DNA from 4 places in the Tsuneonella sp. HG094 genome. Region 2 is predicted to be linked to each of the others. Evidence: predicted binding sites of a transcription regulator. Region 2 holds the regulator's gene; each other region holds the start of a gene.

Region 1 (3,547 bases), 840 kb from region 2:
CGTCATCAAGAATGGCGAGGTCGTGCGCGAAGTCACCAGCGAGCGCGCAGTCGAATACTACCGCACGACGATGCGCTACACCTTCACCAACGCGAAGCCGACGCCGGTCGAGGTCGAACTGACCCAAGGCGGGTTGGACCGTGGATGGTGGAGCCGCGATTTCCGCATCACGAGCGAAGACGTGCCGGGCGAGCAGCTCAATGCCGACAGCCGCAAGTATCTCGTCACCGTGCCCGCCAACGGCAAGCGCGAGGTGCGCGTAACCTACGAGACGCGGTACTGAGGAGCGCCGCCGTGCGCCGGATCCTCACCGGGCTGCTGCTGGCGAGCGTCGCCGGTTCGCCGCTAATGGCGCGCGAGGCGGTCGACGCCTCGGCGCCCGAAAAGCTCTCTGTGACCGTCTACCGTGATCCCAACCGCGGCCCGGACGAGGCGATGAACCGCAACTGGCCGCGCGGCTTCGCGATGATCAGCGAGACGCGGCAGGTCACGCTTCCGCCCGGCGAATCGACGATCCGCTTCGACGGCGTATCGGAAGGCATGGTAGCGGTCACCGCGATCGTCACCGGGCTTCCCGGCGGGACGATCGAGAAGAACCGCAACGCCGACTTGCTCAGCCCCGGCGCGCTGGTCGACGGCACGCTCGGCAACCGGGTGACGATCACGCGCACCAACCCGGCGACGGGTAGGGAGACCAGCGAATCGGCGATCGTCCGCACCCGTGCGGACGGCGGCCTCGTGCTGCAGTCCGGTGCCGGTTTCGAAGCGGTGCGCTGCTCGGGCATCCCCGAGAAGCTGACTTTCGACAAGGTGCCCGCGGGCCTCTCCGCGCAGCCGGTCTATTCGATCGACACCAGCAGCCCGGCGGGCGGTACCTACACGATCACGCTGACCTATCTGTCATGGGGCTTCGACTGGCAGGCGCACTATGTCGCGACGCTGGCCGAGGGCGGGTCGGCCGACGACGTAAGGATGCGGCTGATGAGCTGGCTGACGCTGGTCAACGACAACAACCAGAGCTTTCCCGATGCCGAACTGATGGCAGTGGCGGGCAAGCTGCGCGTGACGAGCGATTACCGCGCGCTGGCCGATCCACCCGATGCGAAGCCGCTGTCGCTGGTCTGCTATCCCATCGGGAGCACGGCTCAAGGGTCGCCCGAACCCTGGATCGGCCCCATTCCTCCACCACCGCCGCCGCCACCGATGGCGCCGCCCGCGCCCGTCGCGGCGCGGGCGGCCGAGGCGATCATGGTGACGGGATCGCGAGTCTCGCGCGCGGCGATGGTGGCGCGTGAGGAAGACCTCGCCGACCTCAAACTGTACCGGGTGCCCGAACCGGTCACCGTGGCGGCGCAGGCGCAAAAGCAGGTCGCATTTCTTCAGCGGGATCGGGTCGAGGGGAAACTCTGGCACACTGCGGCTTGTGCGCCGTGGAATGTGACCGACGAGCCACAGGCTGCAGGCCTCCTGCTGACGACGGTGAACGACGCTTCTCACGACCTCGGCATGGCCTTGCCGACGGGCTCAATCACCGTGTTCGAATCGACGCCTCGCGGCGAACTGTTCGTCGGCGAGCAGCGCCTGCGCGATTACGCCTCTGGCCAGGATGTCGAGATTGCCATGGGCCAGAGCGCACAGGTATTCGCAACGTGTGCGGCCCTTGGCGACGCTGACTTGCGCAAGCCCGGCGACCGCGTTCCGATGAAGGCGGTCGTGACGAACGCGAACCGTAATCCGGTCAAATTGCGGCTGACGCTCGGCGGCTCGGCAGCGAAGATCACCGGATTGAAGGGCGTGCGCGTCAAGGACGGCGCGCGCATCTACGAGACCACGGTACCGGGTAATGGACGTCGCGAAGTGACGTGGACCATCGTCGACGAGTAAGCCGCCAGCGACGCTGCAGGAAAATTTCGTTCTCCCCTTGTTCTATTGGAACAAACCAGATACATCGCGCTTCGGGTGACAGGTGGCCCCCATCTCGGTGGCGGGTCTAGTCAAAGCGCGAAAGGGTGTGTCATGGCGGCTTCGAATCTCAAGCTGGTGGAAGGTAAGAACTTGGATACGGACCGTCAGAAGGCGCTCGACGCCGCGCTTGCGCAGATCGACCGCGCGTTCGGCAAGGGCTCGGCGATGAAGCTGGGCCAGAAGGAGACGATGCAGGTCGAAGTGATCTCGTCCGGCAGCCTCGGACTCGATATCGCACTGGGTGTCGGCGGCCTTCCGCGTGGTCGCGTGATAGAGGTCTATGGCCCGGAAAGCTCGGGCAAGACCACTCTGGCGCTCCACGTCATCGCCGAGGCGCAGAAGAACGGCGGCACCGCCGCGTTCGTCGACGCCGAACACGCGCTCGATCCGGTCTATGCCAAGAAGCTGGGCGTCAACATCGACGAGCTGATCGTCTCGCAGCCCGATACCGGCGAGCAGGCGCTCGAAATCACCGATACGCTGGTCCGCTCGAACGCGATCGACGTGCTGGTGGTCGATTCGGTGGCCGCACTGGTGCCCCGGGCAGAAATCGAGGGCGAGATGGGCGACAGCCACGTCGGCCTTCAGGCCCGCCTGATGAGCCAGTCGCTGCGCAAGCTCACCGGCTCGATCAACCGGTCGAAGTGCATGGTGATCTTCATCAACCAGCTGCGCATGAAGATCGGCGTCATGTACGGTAACCCGGAGACGACGACGGGCGGCAACGCGCTCAAGTTCTACGCCTCGGTCCGCCTCGACATCCGCCGCACCGGCCAGATCAAGGATCGCGACGATATCGTCGGCAACTCGACCCGCGTGAAGGTGGTCAAGAACAAGGTCGCCCCGCCGTTCAAGCAGGTCGAATTCGACATCATGTACGGCGAAGGCATTTCCAAGATCGGCGAGATCCTCGATCTCGGGGTCAAGGCCGGCCTCGTGGAGAAGTCGGGCAGCTGGTTCAGTTACGATAGCATTCGCATCGGCCAGGGCCGCGAGAACGCCAAGAGCTACCTCAAGGAAAACCCCGAAGTTTGCGACAAGTTGGAAGCCGCGATCCGCGGCCGGACCGACGCCGTCGCCGAGGAAATGATGACGGGCCCGGACGCGGAAGACGACATCTGATCCTCACACCGGGCGTTCCCCGCGCCCGCTAAACCGGAAGGCCGGTGCGTGTGTCCCGCGGGACCCGCACCGGCTTTTCCGTTTCCAGAGAGCGGTTTGCCTTGGCAGGTCGGTTGCGCCGTGCAAATCCTCGGCCGCGGCACAGTGTCGCCAGGGAATGCGCATGACCGATCGCAGCGACTGGGAAGGACTTACGGGCGAAAAATGGGCTGCCGAATGGAAGCGGACCGATCGCAGCTTTACCAACCTCACCGCGCGCCTGTTGTCCGACGTCCGCAAGGAATCACCCCGCCGAGTCCTCGATATCGGCTGCGGAGCCGGAGAACTCTCGCTGGCGATTGCACGGGAGCATCCTGGCGCGCAGGTCACCGGGATCGACGTCAGCGGCGATCTCGTCGCAGTCGCGCGCGAGCGGGCAGCGAACACGCCGAACGCGCGCTTCCTCGTCGCTGACGCTGCC
Region 2 (3,547 bases):
CGGGTATCGGCAACCGCTTCGCTCACCGGCCGAACTGGCGTGGAAATGGAAGCGATGACAGCGGCTTGTGTTTCACTCCTCACGATTTACGACATGGCTAAAGCGGTCGACAAGGGTATGGTGATCGAAGCGGTGCGCCTGGTCGAGAAGACGGGGGGCAAGTCGGGCCACTGGCGCGCGGAAGAATGATTCCGCCTCTTTCGCTCGAGGAGGCACAGGCGCGCCTGCTGGCCGGGGTTAATCCGCTCGGCACGGAAACGCTCTCGACGGCAAATGCCGGGGGACGCTGGCTGGCCGAACCGGTCACCGCGCGACGCACGTCGCCCTCCGCGGATCTTTCCGCGATGGACGGGTTCGCCACCGCCGGCGACGGACCGTGGACAATCGTCGGCGAAAGCGCGGCGGGTCATCCGTATCTTTCAGCTCTCGAGCGCGGACAGGCGGTGCGGATCTCGACCGGAGCCCATGTTCCGGGTGGTGACGCGCGAATCCTTCTGCGCGAGGACGCAGTCGATCACGGCGAAACCGTATCGGCCCCGGGTAACGAGCCCGATGCCCGACACATCCGCCGCCGCGGGTTCGATTTCGCTGAGCGCGACACCCTGTTGTCCTCACGAACCCAGCTCGGCCCTGCCCAGCTTGCGCTCGCGATGATGGGCGGCGTCGGGCAGGTTTCGGTCGGTCGCCTGCCAACGGTCGCCATCATCGACAGTGGTGACGAGCTCGTTGTCGATCCTGCTGTTGCCCATGGAGGCTTCATCCCGGCGACGAACGGCCCCATGCTCGCTGCGCTGGTTGCGAGCCATGCAGGGGCGGTGACGCGCATCGGTCCGGTGCGGGACGATCTCGGCGCACTTGGGGCTGGGCTGGCGCAAGCCGCAGAGGCCGACCTGATCGTGACGAGTGGCGGCGCATCGGTTGGCGATCACGATCTCGTCCGGCCCGCACTCCAGGCGTACGGGGCGACGGTCGATTTCTGGCGGGTCGCGATCCGTCCGGGCAAGCCGCTGCTGGTCGCGCGCAAGGGCACCCAGGTCGTTATCGGCCTTCCCGGCAATCCAGCCTCCGCCTTCGTGACCACGGTGCTGTTCGTCCTGCCGATACTGCGGCGGCTTGCAGGCGCTTCTCCGGCGGCCTGCCTGCCAACCACAGTCCCCGCCCTGCTTGCCGCACCCGTCCCGAAAGGCGGATCCCGTCGAGAGTTTTTGCGGGCACGATGGACCGAGCACGGCGTAGAGCCGCTGCCGGAGCGCGACAGCAGCGCGCTGCGCACATTGGCAGCCGCAGGTGCGTTGATCGACCGCCCTGCGCATTGTAGCGCCGGAGTGCCCGGCGATGTGGTTCGGGTCATCCCTCTGCCGCCTTAACGGCAGGCTTGACGGCGTCTCGCAAGTTGCCTACTTGTTCCGCGTTCGTTCCCGAATTGGAACGGTTGCGTAAAGAGGCAAACATGCTCACCGCCAAGCAACGCGAACTGCTGCAGTTCATCACCGTCCGGCTCGAGGAAAGCGGGATTTCGCCTTCGTTTGAGGAGATGAAGGAGGCGCTCGACCTCAAGAGCAAGTCGGGCGTTCACCGGCTGATCTCGGCGCTTGAGGAACGCGGGTTCATTCGCCGCCTTGCCAACCGGGCCCGTGCGCTCGAGGTGATCCGCCAGCCAGAGGATTCGGTGGCCGCTCCGCGCAGCGCTACCGCACAACTTGCCGACAATGTCGTGCCCCTGCGCGCTCCAGCGCGTCCCGAACCGGCGAACGACGTCGTCGAACTGCCGCTCCACGGCCGCATCGCTGCCGGTATGCCGATCGAAGCGCTGGAGGGTCAGAGCACCCTTCCCGTACCCGCCGCGCTGCTCGGTCCGGGTGAGCATTACGCGCTCGAGGTTTCGGGCGACTCGATGATCGAGGCCGGGATTTTCGACGGCGATTTTGCGCTGGTCAAGCGCACCGATGTCGCGCGCGACGGAGAGATCATCGTCGCGCTCGTTCGGGGTGAAGAAGCCACGCTCAAGTACCTGCGCCGCGAGAACGGGATGGTGCGGCTCGATCCGGCGAATGGCGCCTACGAGCCACAGATCTACCGCCCGAACGAAGTAGAGGTGCAGGGCAAGCTCGCGGGATTGCTTCGCCGCTACCACTAAGTCCCGGCTTTGCGCTCCTGCAATTGTCCGCCTCGGGCTGTCCACCAAGGGTGCTGCCCCTGACTTTCGGCAACCGTGGCAACCCGTTCCTGCTCGAGGTAGATCGACAGTCCGCCGCTTTCGGCAAGGAAACGGCGGTCGGCCTTGAGCCATCGCGGTCGGCAGCTTGCGGGCAGGAAGCGGTCGGCAATGACAATGTCCACCCGGGTGCAGGACGCGGCCAGCGCACGCTCCTCGATCCGCGAGCGCGAGCGGGCAAGCAGCATTATCCAGTTCCGCCCGCCGCGCTCGATCGTGAGGATGCAGAAATCACGGCCGCACCGCGCACCGTCCCAGCGATCGAGCGGAACGGGATCGCCGGACAGGCCCGCCATCTCAAGCAGGTTATCCTGCGCGAATGTGCTGCGCCCGTCTCGCAGGACCAGCAATTGGTCGCCCTCGCCCGCGATCCCCACATGGCGGCCGTCGTTCGTGACGAGAACATCCGGCACCGGGGTCATCGCAAGCAGGCTGGCGGCAGCCAGAACCGGGATGAAGCCGAACAATCTAACCCGTCCGCGCCAGAGCGCGAGCCAAAGGGCCCCGATCACGAACAAGGCATAGGTCGAGGCGCTCATTTGCGGCATCAGGCGAACCGCACCTGGCTGTCCGGCGGTGAAATGCGCGATTGCCAACAATAGGTCGAGTGACTGCCCGGCGAGCCACCAGACCGGCTGTCCTGCCCCGACGAGGTCGAACAAGAGTGCAAGAGCGATCAGCGGCATGGAGACGAACGTCACCAGCGGTATCGCGACGACATTGGCGAGCGCGCCGTAGAATCCGGCGCGGTGGAAGTGGAACAGCACGATCGGCATCAGTGCGATTTCGATGACGATTCCGGTCAACACGAGCATGGCAAACTGTCGCCCCAGCCGGGCGCTCATGCGCTCCTCTCTCGGAGCCAGGAAAGCGCGAACCGGCGCTGCTTCGTACAAGGCGACAATGGCGATGACCGCGGCGAAGCTCATCTGGAAGCTGGGACCGACCAATGCTTCCGGCCAGATCAGCAGGACGGCGAAAGCTGCCGTCGCGACCATGCGCAGGGATAGCGGCTCGCGTCCGATCGCCAACGCAATCAGGACCAGAAGTGCGCCGATGCAACTGCGCAACGTCGGCACTTCGGCCCCCGTCAGCAGGGTATAGGCAATCCCTGCACCAGCGGCGATCATGGCGGCGACCAGCGGCAGCCGCACGCGCAGGACCAGCCACGGAAACAGCGCCAGCAGGCGGATCGCGAGGAAATAGGTCGCCGCGATCGTCGCGCTCACGTGGACCCCGCTGATCGACAGCAGGTGCGTCAGCCCCGAATCGCGCATCGCCTCCTCATCGGCCGGTGCGATCCCGCCCCGGTCACCGCTGGCGAAGGCCGCG
Region 3 (3,547 bases), 550 kb from region 2:
GGCATCGAGGACGACGCGGGCTGGGAGCATGCGGCGGACGTTCTGTCGGATAGCGCCCGACGGCTCGCCGGTGCGGGGGCAGGCGCGCTGCTTATTGCGGCCAATTCGATGCACAAGGTCTATGACCGGGTGGCCGAGGCAGCGGGCGTGCCTGTGCTCCACATCGCCGACTGCGTCGGGCGCGAGATGCAGGCAGCCGGGATCAAGAGCGCGGCAATTGTCGGTACCCGCAACGTGATGACCGAGAGCTTTTATCGCAAGCGGCTCGTCGCCCACGGAGTCGACTTGTTGCCGCCCGACATGGACCAAGTCGCCGCGATCGACCGGATCATCTACGACGAGCTGATGGTCGGCAAGGCGAGCCGAACCGCCGAGCGCACTATGAAGACCTGGATCACGGTCAAGGAGCAGGAAGGGGCGGAGGCGATCGTGCTCGCTTGCACGGAGCTGTCGATGGTGGTCGACGTCGATGCGAATGTCCTGCCGGTCTTCGATTCCGCTCGTGCACATTGCCGTGCAGCAGTCGAGTGGCTGCTTGGCGACGAATAGTATTTTTCTTGCGACAAACCGGTGGGTAAATTTCCCGCTCAGCATCTTTCTGTATTCCCTTCGGCAACGATTGGCGCATTCTCTCGCGACCTGTTGAGGGAAGGGACACATCATGAAAAACCGGGTTGCCGGCCGCCTTGCGGCCGTGGGTTTGACGTCACTCGCCATGGCGCTTGCCGCCACTCCGGCGCACGCCGAGAAGATCGCGAACTCCTACATCTGCGTATTCAAGAACGACCGCGTCGCGAAGAGCGAGGTCGCGGGCAAGGCGCGCGCCGCCGCGAACGCGCATGGCGGGTCGGTCAAATTCGTCTACGGCGATGCCCTCAAAGGCTTCGCTGCCAACATGAGCGAACAGGCCGTGACCAACATGCGCCGCGCGAACCCGTCGATCGCCTATTGCGAACAGGACCAGGTGATGAGCCTGCCGCCGATTTCGGTCATGGCAGGCAAACCCGGTGGCGGGACCGCTCCGGCCGAAACCACTCCATGGGGGGTGGCGCGGGTGAATGGCGGCATCGACGCCACGGGCAAGACTGCGTGGATCATCGATAGCGGGATCGATGGGGATCATCCGGACCTGATTGTGGACCAGACGCGCAGCAGGGATTTTACCGGGTCGCGGACCGGATGGCAGGACGAAAACGGACACGGGACTCACGTAGCCGGCACTGTCGCTGCGGTGGACAATACCGTCGGAGTCGTCGGGGTCGCCGCTGGCGCGACGGTGGTTGCGGTTCGCGTGCTCGATCGTCGCGGTTCGGGCTCGACATCGGGCGTGATCGCGGGCGTCAACTACGTGAAAGCGAACGGCCAGGCGGGCGATGTGGCCAACATGAGCCTCGGCGGCGGTGTTTCGCAAGCGCTCGACGATGCGGTGCTGGGTGCCGCGGGAACCGTGCCGTTTGCCCTGGCTGCCGGCAACGAGACCGACGACTACCACAATCACTCGCCGGCACGCGCCGGCGGCGTGGCGACGAACGACAAGGTGTTCACGGTTTCGGCCATGACCAGCGCGGGCGCGCTGGCCAGCTACTCCAACTACGGCATCGGCATAGCCTGGGCCGAGCCGGGCTCGGCTATCCCGTCGACGTACAAGGACGGAGGCTACGCGACGCTGAGTGGAACCTCGATGGCCTCGCCGCACCTTGCCGGTCTGCTGCTTCTTGGCGCAGTCCGTTCGGGCGGTACGATCACCGGAGACAAAGACGGCGTACCGGACCAGATCGGCGTCCGCTGATCCGGCCAGAGGATATATTGCGGGCCGCGCGTCAGATTCGATGCGCGGCCCTTTTTCTCGGGCGCAAGACATGCGTTCCGCTCCTGTTCCCGTTGCCCCCCAAGCGGCCCGCGCCTAACCGCCGCTGACCGATGACGCTTGCACCCTACGCCGCCGATCCCCACGCCAGTGTCGGCCGCGAATTTGCCGAGAACCGTGAAGGTGCGCGCGGACCCCGCAGCGAATTCCAGCGCGACCGCGACCGCATCGTTCATTCGATCGCGTTCCGCCGCCTGCGATCGAAGACGCAGGTGTTCATCGCCCCCGATGGCGATCATTATCGCACTCGCCTGACCCACAGCATCGAAGTCGCCCAGATCGGCCGGGTGATCGCCCGCGCCCTCGGGCTCGACGAAGACCTGACCGAGGCGCTTTGCCTGGCCCACGACATCGGCCACCCGCCCTTCGGCCATGCGGGCGAGGATGCGCTGGAAGAGGCGATGGCGCTGCGCGGCGGGTTCGATCACAACGCCCACACGCTGCGCGTGCTCATGCGGCTCGAGAGCCCGTATTGCGACCACCCCGGCCTCAACCTGTCGTGGGACGTTCTCGAAGGCCTCGCCAAGCACAACGGCCCGGTTCAGGCGCCGAACTGGGCCTTGGCGGAACTCGACGCGGCATTCCCGCTCGATCTCGGCGCGTGGCCCAGCCTCGAGGCACAGGTCGCCGCGATCGCCGACGACATCGCCTACGACAACCATGACATCGACGACGGCCTCCGCGCCGGTTTCCTGCTGCTCGACGATCTGCTGGAATTGGCGCCGATCGCCGACCAATACCGCGCGATCGAGCGCCGTTATCCGGCAACAAGCGTGGACCAGCGTCTGCGCGAACTCGTGCGCAGCCGCATCGGGCTGATGGTCAACGACGTGATCGAGACGACGCGGGCCAACGCGGAGGGATTGCGGAGCGTGATCGAGGTGCGCGCCCAACCCGCTGCGCTCGCCGCGTTCTCGCCTGCAATGGCCGAGGAGGAAAGGGCGCTGAAGGCGTTCATGTACGAGCGGCTCTACTACCACCCCGAACAGCTCACGGCCGCTGGCCGCGCGCGCGACGTGGTTTCGCGCCTGTTCGCAGCCTACGACCAGGATCCGGCGACCTTGCCCGATGCGTGGCGGGCGGCGATGCCGACGCAGGAGCCGCAACGCAGCCGCCATCTCGCCGATTTCATCGCCGGAATGACCGACCGTTTCGCGATCGACCAGTGCACGCGCATTTTCGGGCGTGCGCCCGAAGGGCTGCGCAATGTCTGATCCGCTGCGCATCGCGCTCGTCGGGGCGACCGGCCTCATCGGCACCGAGGTGCTGCGGCTATGCGTCGGGCGCGAGGACGTGCGGCTAGTCGCGGTGTCGCGGCGCGAATTCCGCCTGCCCGAAGGCGCACGCATGGAACTGTTCGTCGCCGATGCCGACAAGTGGGGCGAGGTGTTCGAGGCGATCCGGCCAACTGCTGTGATCTGCGCGCTCGGCACGACATGGAAGAAGTCCGGCAAGGACGAGGATGCGTTCCGTGCGGTCGACCGCGATCTCGTCCTCGCGACAGCTTCCGCTGCGAGTGCCGCCGGGGTCGAGCGCTTCGTTGCCGTCAGTTCGGCGGGCGCGGACTGGCGGTCGAAGAACTTCTACCTTCGCACGAAGGCCGAGGTCGAGCGCGAACTCGGCAAACTGCGGTTCAAGCGCCTCGACATCTTGCGGCCCGGGCTGCTGCGCGGCAAGCGC
Region 4 (3,547 bases), 890 kb from region 2:
CGGCGGCTCGGACACCGCCGACCGCAAGTCCCCGAACCAGCGCAGCGTCGCGTATTACATTCCATACAGGATGGATGGTCGGGACGATGCGCTGGCGTCCTTCCGCAGCCTGATGGGCGCCGCCGGTCTCAATGCGCAGAATGGCGTGGTGCTCTGTCGCTCGTCGGATCTGACAGCGGAGTGGCGCGGGGAGATGGATGGCCAGGGCGTCGGAGTCGTTCGCTGCATGGCGGAGGCCGCGATCAGCCGAGACCGGCGCGACTTCAATAGAGCGTTCCAGAAGGCGTGCGTCGGCTTGTCAGGGCTGCTGGCCGCCAAGCACGGGTCGGTGGGATCGGAACTGGCGCGCCCCATCGATGAACGGACGCGGTTGCTCAGGAGACTGGTCTGGTCATTCGTCCGCGATCCCGTCGCGGGTCTGCCTTCCGCCGCGCTGGTGGCCGACACCGTCTGGCATCCACAGATGAACACGCGTGTCCGCGCCATCGTCGCAACGATGGTGGCCGACTTCGGGTTCGAGGCGGCCGACAACCTCGGCCAGCGCCTCGCAAACAAGAAGCTGACGAGCCAGCCCCTTGTCGCGGCACCCACCCTCGCGACCGACCAGGCGGCGCCGCTCCGCACCTCTACCGTGCACCGCGTGAAGGGAGAGAGTATCGAATCGGTGCTTTATGTTGCCAAGAAACCGCACGTGCGCGCCCTGCTCGCCGGCACCGGCACCGAGGATGGTCGCATCGGCTATGTCGCGTTGACCCGTGCCAAGGACCTGTTCGTCCTTGCCGTGCCCGAGAACTGCCTCAAGGAGTTCGAGCCCGCCCTGCAGGCGGCAGGCCTCGTTCAAGCATGATCGCGTCCATGCAATTGGCCTAGGTTGTTCCACACATCCAAGCCGCTGCAAAATCTACTGTGTCAGATCGCGACCTCTGGAGCGTGGTTGGCACGACCCACCGCCAGGCGCTGATGCCATCTGAACAAATGGGACTTTCTCTGGACCAACAGCCGGTCATGCGGAAGGCTCGGATCGGGCGATGCTGTCCGCCAAGCAGATACGAGGCAAATGGCAGTCGGCGACTAAAGCTGCCATTCACGCATCGCTGAATGAACGACGAGATCTGAACGACAACCCCCGCTTTAGTAGGCGGTCGAGCAGGGCAGATATGCCGCCATTGACTATGGAAAGCTGCCAGGCGGCAACCGGCCCAATTTCGGTCGATCCTAAAGGGCTCTCCCAAACCAGATCACTCGCCCGACCACATGCACTTCGGAGCGGTTCATGTCGCTCCAGGTCGGGTATGCGGGATTGTCGCTGGCGATTGTGATTTGCTTGCCTCCCGGCTTAATGGCGACGCGTTTCACCACAAGTGCATCGTCGGCGCGCAGCACGTAAATTCCGTCACGCAGCCGCGATGCGTGGTCGGACGCATCGACGAGCACTTCATCGCCGTCACTAAGGGTAGGCTCCATGGAGTCGCCCATCACGCAGACGATCGACAGACTAGCGCTCTTTGCCGACGTCAAACTGCGGAGCCAGCGCTCATCAAAGCCGAAGCGGGTGCGCGCAGTCTCGCTGGCCGCCACCGCGCCAAAACCCGCCGACGCCTCGACATCGAGCACGGGGATCTCGACGAGGCCCTCCCACACGACATTAGCCGGACCCCCGAAAACCTGCTCATCGACGCCGAAAAAGCTCGCCAGTTTCCTGCGGTCTTCATCCTCAAGCTTGCGGGGCGACCCCCGCTTGATGAACTGCTGGATGTAGCTGGCATTGCGCCCTAACAGCCTCGAAATCGCGGCGTATCCATATCGGTGCTTGTGGATCAGCCGGTCCAGCTCTTCCCTGACGTTCTCCATGGGTCGGTCCTTCATTGCGTCTCGTCGGGTGTAGGATTCTTCCTAGACTCACAAATCTCTTCCTACTAAGAACATATCAGGAACACAAGTAAGAAGCGAGTCGAGGTCAGGAGCGATGACATTGTTGGACAGGATCGAGATGCACCTCATCAGTCACCGCATTTCCGCGACACGCTTCGGCCGCCGCGCAGTCGGTGATCCGAGGTTCGTTCTCGATCTGAGATTGGGAAGGCGCCCCAGGCGACGCACCCTCGAACGACTGAACGCCTATCTCGCATGGATCGAGAGCGGCAAAGAGAGGCAAGGCCCTACGAAGACCGCTCGTCTTTCTGCTTGTCGGCGAGACATTCAAAGCGGCGACCAACCGCCCGCCATAGCCGAACCCCCTCCTCTTCTCCGGATTGAGCAAGCGCGTCTATTCTCTCGCCGATGAAATGGGGCCCTTGGTCGCCGTGCGTCCTCTCAACCCAAAGCGCCATGCCCCACAATTCCTGGTCCCGCGTAAGCGTCATTTCAGCCACCCGAAAGCGCCCGCGATCGCCAACAGCATCGCGGCCCCGATCAGCCACGCTTCGAGATGGAGTTTCCAGGCGTTCGCTTCATCCTCGGCGCGCTCCGCGTCGGTCTGCCAATCGCGCATCAGCACCACGTCTCCCGTCGCCCGGTCCAAGTGCGGGCAAAATTTTCCGATACAAGCTGATCGCCCAATGACCGGCCGCTTCGCATTATGACGCGAAGCTTGCGTCCGTATTGGTCTTTGTCGCGGCTTCCGATGGGGCGCAGTTCGAACTCGCCTTCATTGAGCAACACCACAAGCCGATCGCGCGCACGAATTCCTCTCTCGTACTCGACATCGCATTGCGGCGAAGAAATCTCAGGCGTGACCTCGCTCACCGCGTAGCGGCCGCCGGGCTGCGCGCAGGTCATCCGCGCGAGCTTGACGTAGACCTTCTCGGCCGAGAGATCGCCGCGCGCCGCGCCGTTGACGAGGCACCCAGTAAGATCGGTGGTCAGCAGCCGCTTGCCGCTCAGGACCGATCGCGCGGGACCGGTGATCCTGAGCACAACGGGCAGCGGATCGGTCTGGCTGGCAACGCCGGTCGAAGCATCGACCCCGACGATCACGCGCGCCGGCGCATAGGAATTGGGCGGCAGGTAGTCGCGGCTCGCCTCGAGTATCAGCGCGGGCGCGCGTTCTGTCGCCGGGCGGCTTTTTGCCTCACCCGCCTCGCCGAAGCTGAGCGTGCTGAGGCCTCCGGCCTGCGGACCCGGTGCGAGCGCGTCGTCCTGTTGCGGCCCCCGTTGCGGCTGCGGCGGCGTGACACCCGGCCCATAAATCGGCGGCGGAACGGCCGGCGCCGAAGGCTCGGCCTGGCGAACCTGCCGAAGCTCGCCGCGCAAGGCGGCGTTCTCGGCCGAAATCGCATCGATCGCCGTCTGCCCGTCGCTGCGCATCTGCGCGTTTTCGGAGCGCAGCGCTTCGAGCTCCTCCTCGATCGCGGGCCGCGGCACTTGCGTTTCCTGCAGGTCCTTGATCGCGCGGCCCTGCGCATCGAGCCGGTTGCCATAGGTGGCGACGAATTCGCGCTGAGACAGGTTGCGGTTGACGAGACCGCCGGTGTCGATGGTCGCCGCGCCTTCTGCCGTGGCGCCGCCATCCTCCTCGCCGCCGAAGACGATCCACGACCCGCCGATC

What was found. Region 2 encodes LexA, which represses DNA repair genes until DNA is damaged. Its sites were predicted from a motif close to GTTCCNCNCTTGTTCT; they were not measured.
Region 1: the regulator LexA is predicted to act here: its motif matches at 1,913-1,928, upstream of recA (recombinase RecA).
Region 3: the regulator LexA is predicted to act here: its motif matches at 1,864-1,879, upstream of ACWPMX_RS08825 (deoxyguanosinetriphosphate triphosphohydrolase).
Region 4: the regulator LexA is predicted to act here: its motif matches at 1,920-1,935, upstream of ACWPMX_RS10360 (S24 family peptidase).

What each region holds. Positions count from the first base shown of each region.
Region 1 is NZ_JBSORA010000001.1:346,951-350,497, forward strand. Features, by position in the region: gene ACWPMX_RS01730 (DUF4139 domain-containing protein) at 1-283, shown strand, start outside; gene ACWPMX_RS01735 (DUF4139 domain-containing protein) at 295-1,884, shown strand; gene recA (recombinase RecA) at 2,017-3,087, shown strand; gene ACWPMX_RS01745 (class I SAM-dependent methyltransferase) at 3,251-3,547, shown strand, end outside.
Region 2 is NZ_JBSORA010000001.1:1,189,155-1,192,701, forward strand. Features, by position in the region: gene moaC (cyclic pyranopterin monophosphate synthase MoaC) at 1-189, shown strand, start outside; gene ACWPMX_RS05945 (molybdopterin molybdotransferase MoeA) at 186-1,367, shown strand; gene lexA (transcriptional repressor LexA) at 1,451-2,137, shown strand; gene ACWPMX_RS05955 (ComEC/Rec2 family competence protein) at 2,134-3,547, opposite strand, start outside.
Region 3 is NZ_JBSORA010000001.1:1,739,094-1,742,640, reverse strand. Features, by position in the region: gene ACWPMX_RS08835 (aspartate/glutamate racemase family protein) at 1-549, shown strand, start outside; gene ACWPMX_RS08830 (S8 family serine peptidase) at 662-1,789, shown strand; gene ACWPMX_RS08825 (deoxyguanosinetriphosphate triphosphohydrolase) at 1,921-3,081, shown strand; gene ACWPMX_RS08820 (NAD(P)H-binding protein) at 3,074-3,547, shown strand, end outside.
Region 4 is NZ_JBSORA010000001.1:2,083,112-2,086,658, reverse strand. Features, by position in the region: gene ACWPMX_RS10365 (UvrD-helicase domain-containing protein) at 1-847, shown strand, start outside; gene ACWPMX_RS10360 (S24 family peptidase) at 1,216-1,851, opposite strand; gene ACWPMX_RS10355 (DUF6961 family protein) at 2,160-2,330, opposite strand; gene ACWPMX_RS10350 (hypothetical protein) at 2,360-2,497, opposite strand; gene ACWPMX_RS10345 (conjugal transfer protein TraB) at 2,491-3,547, opposite strand, start outside.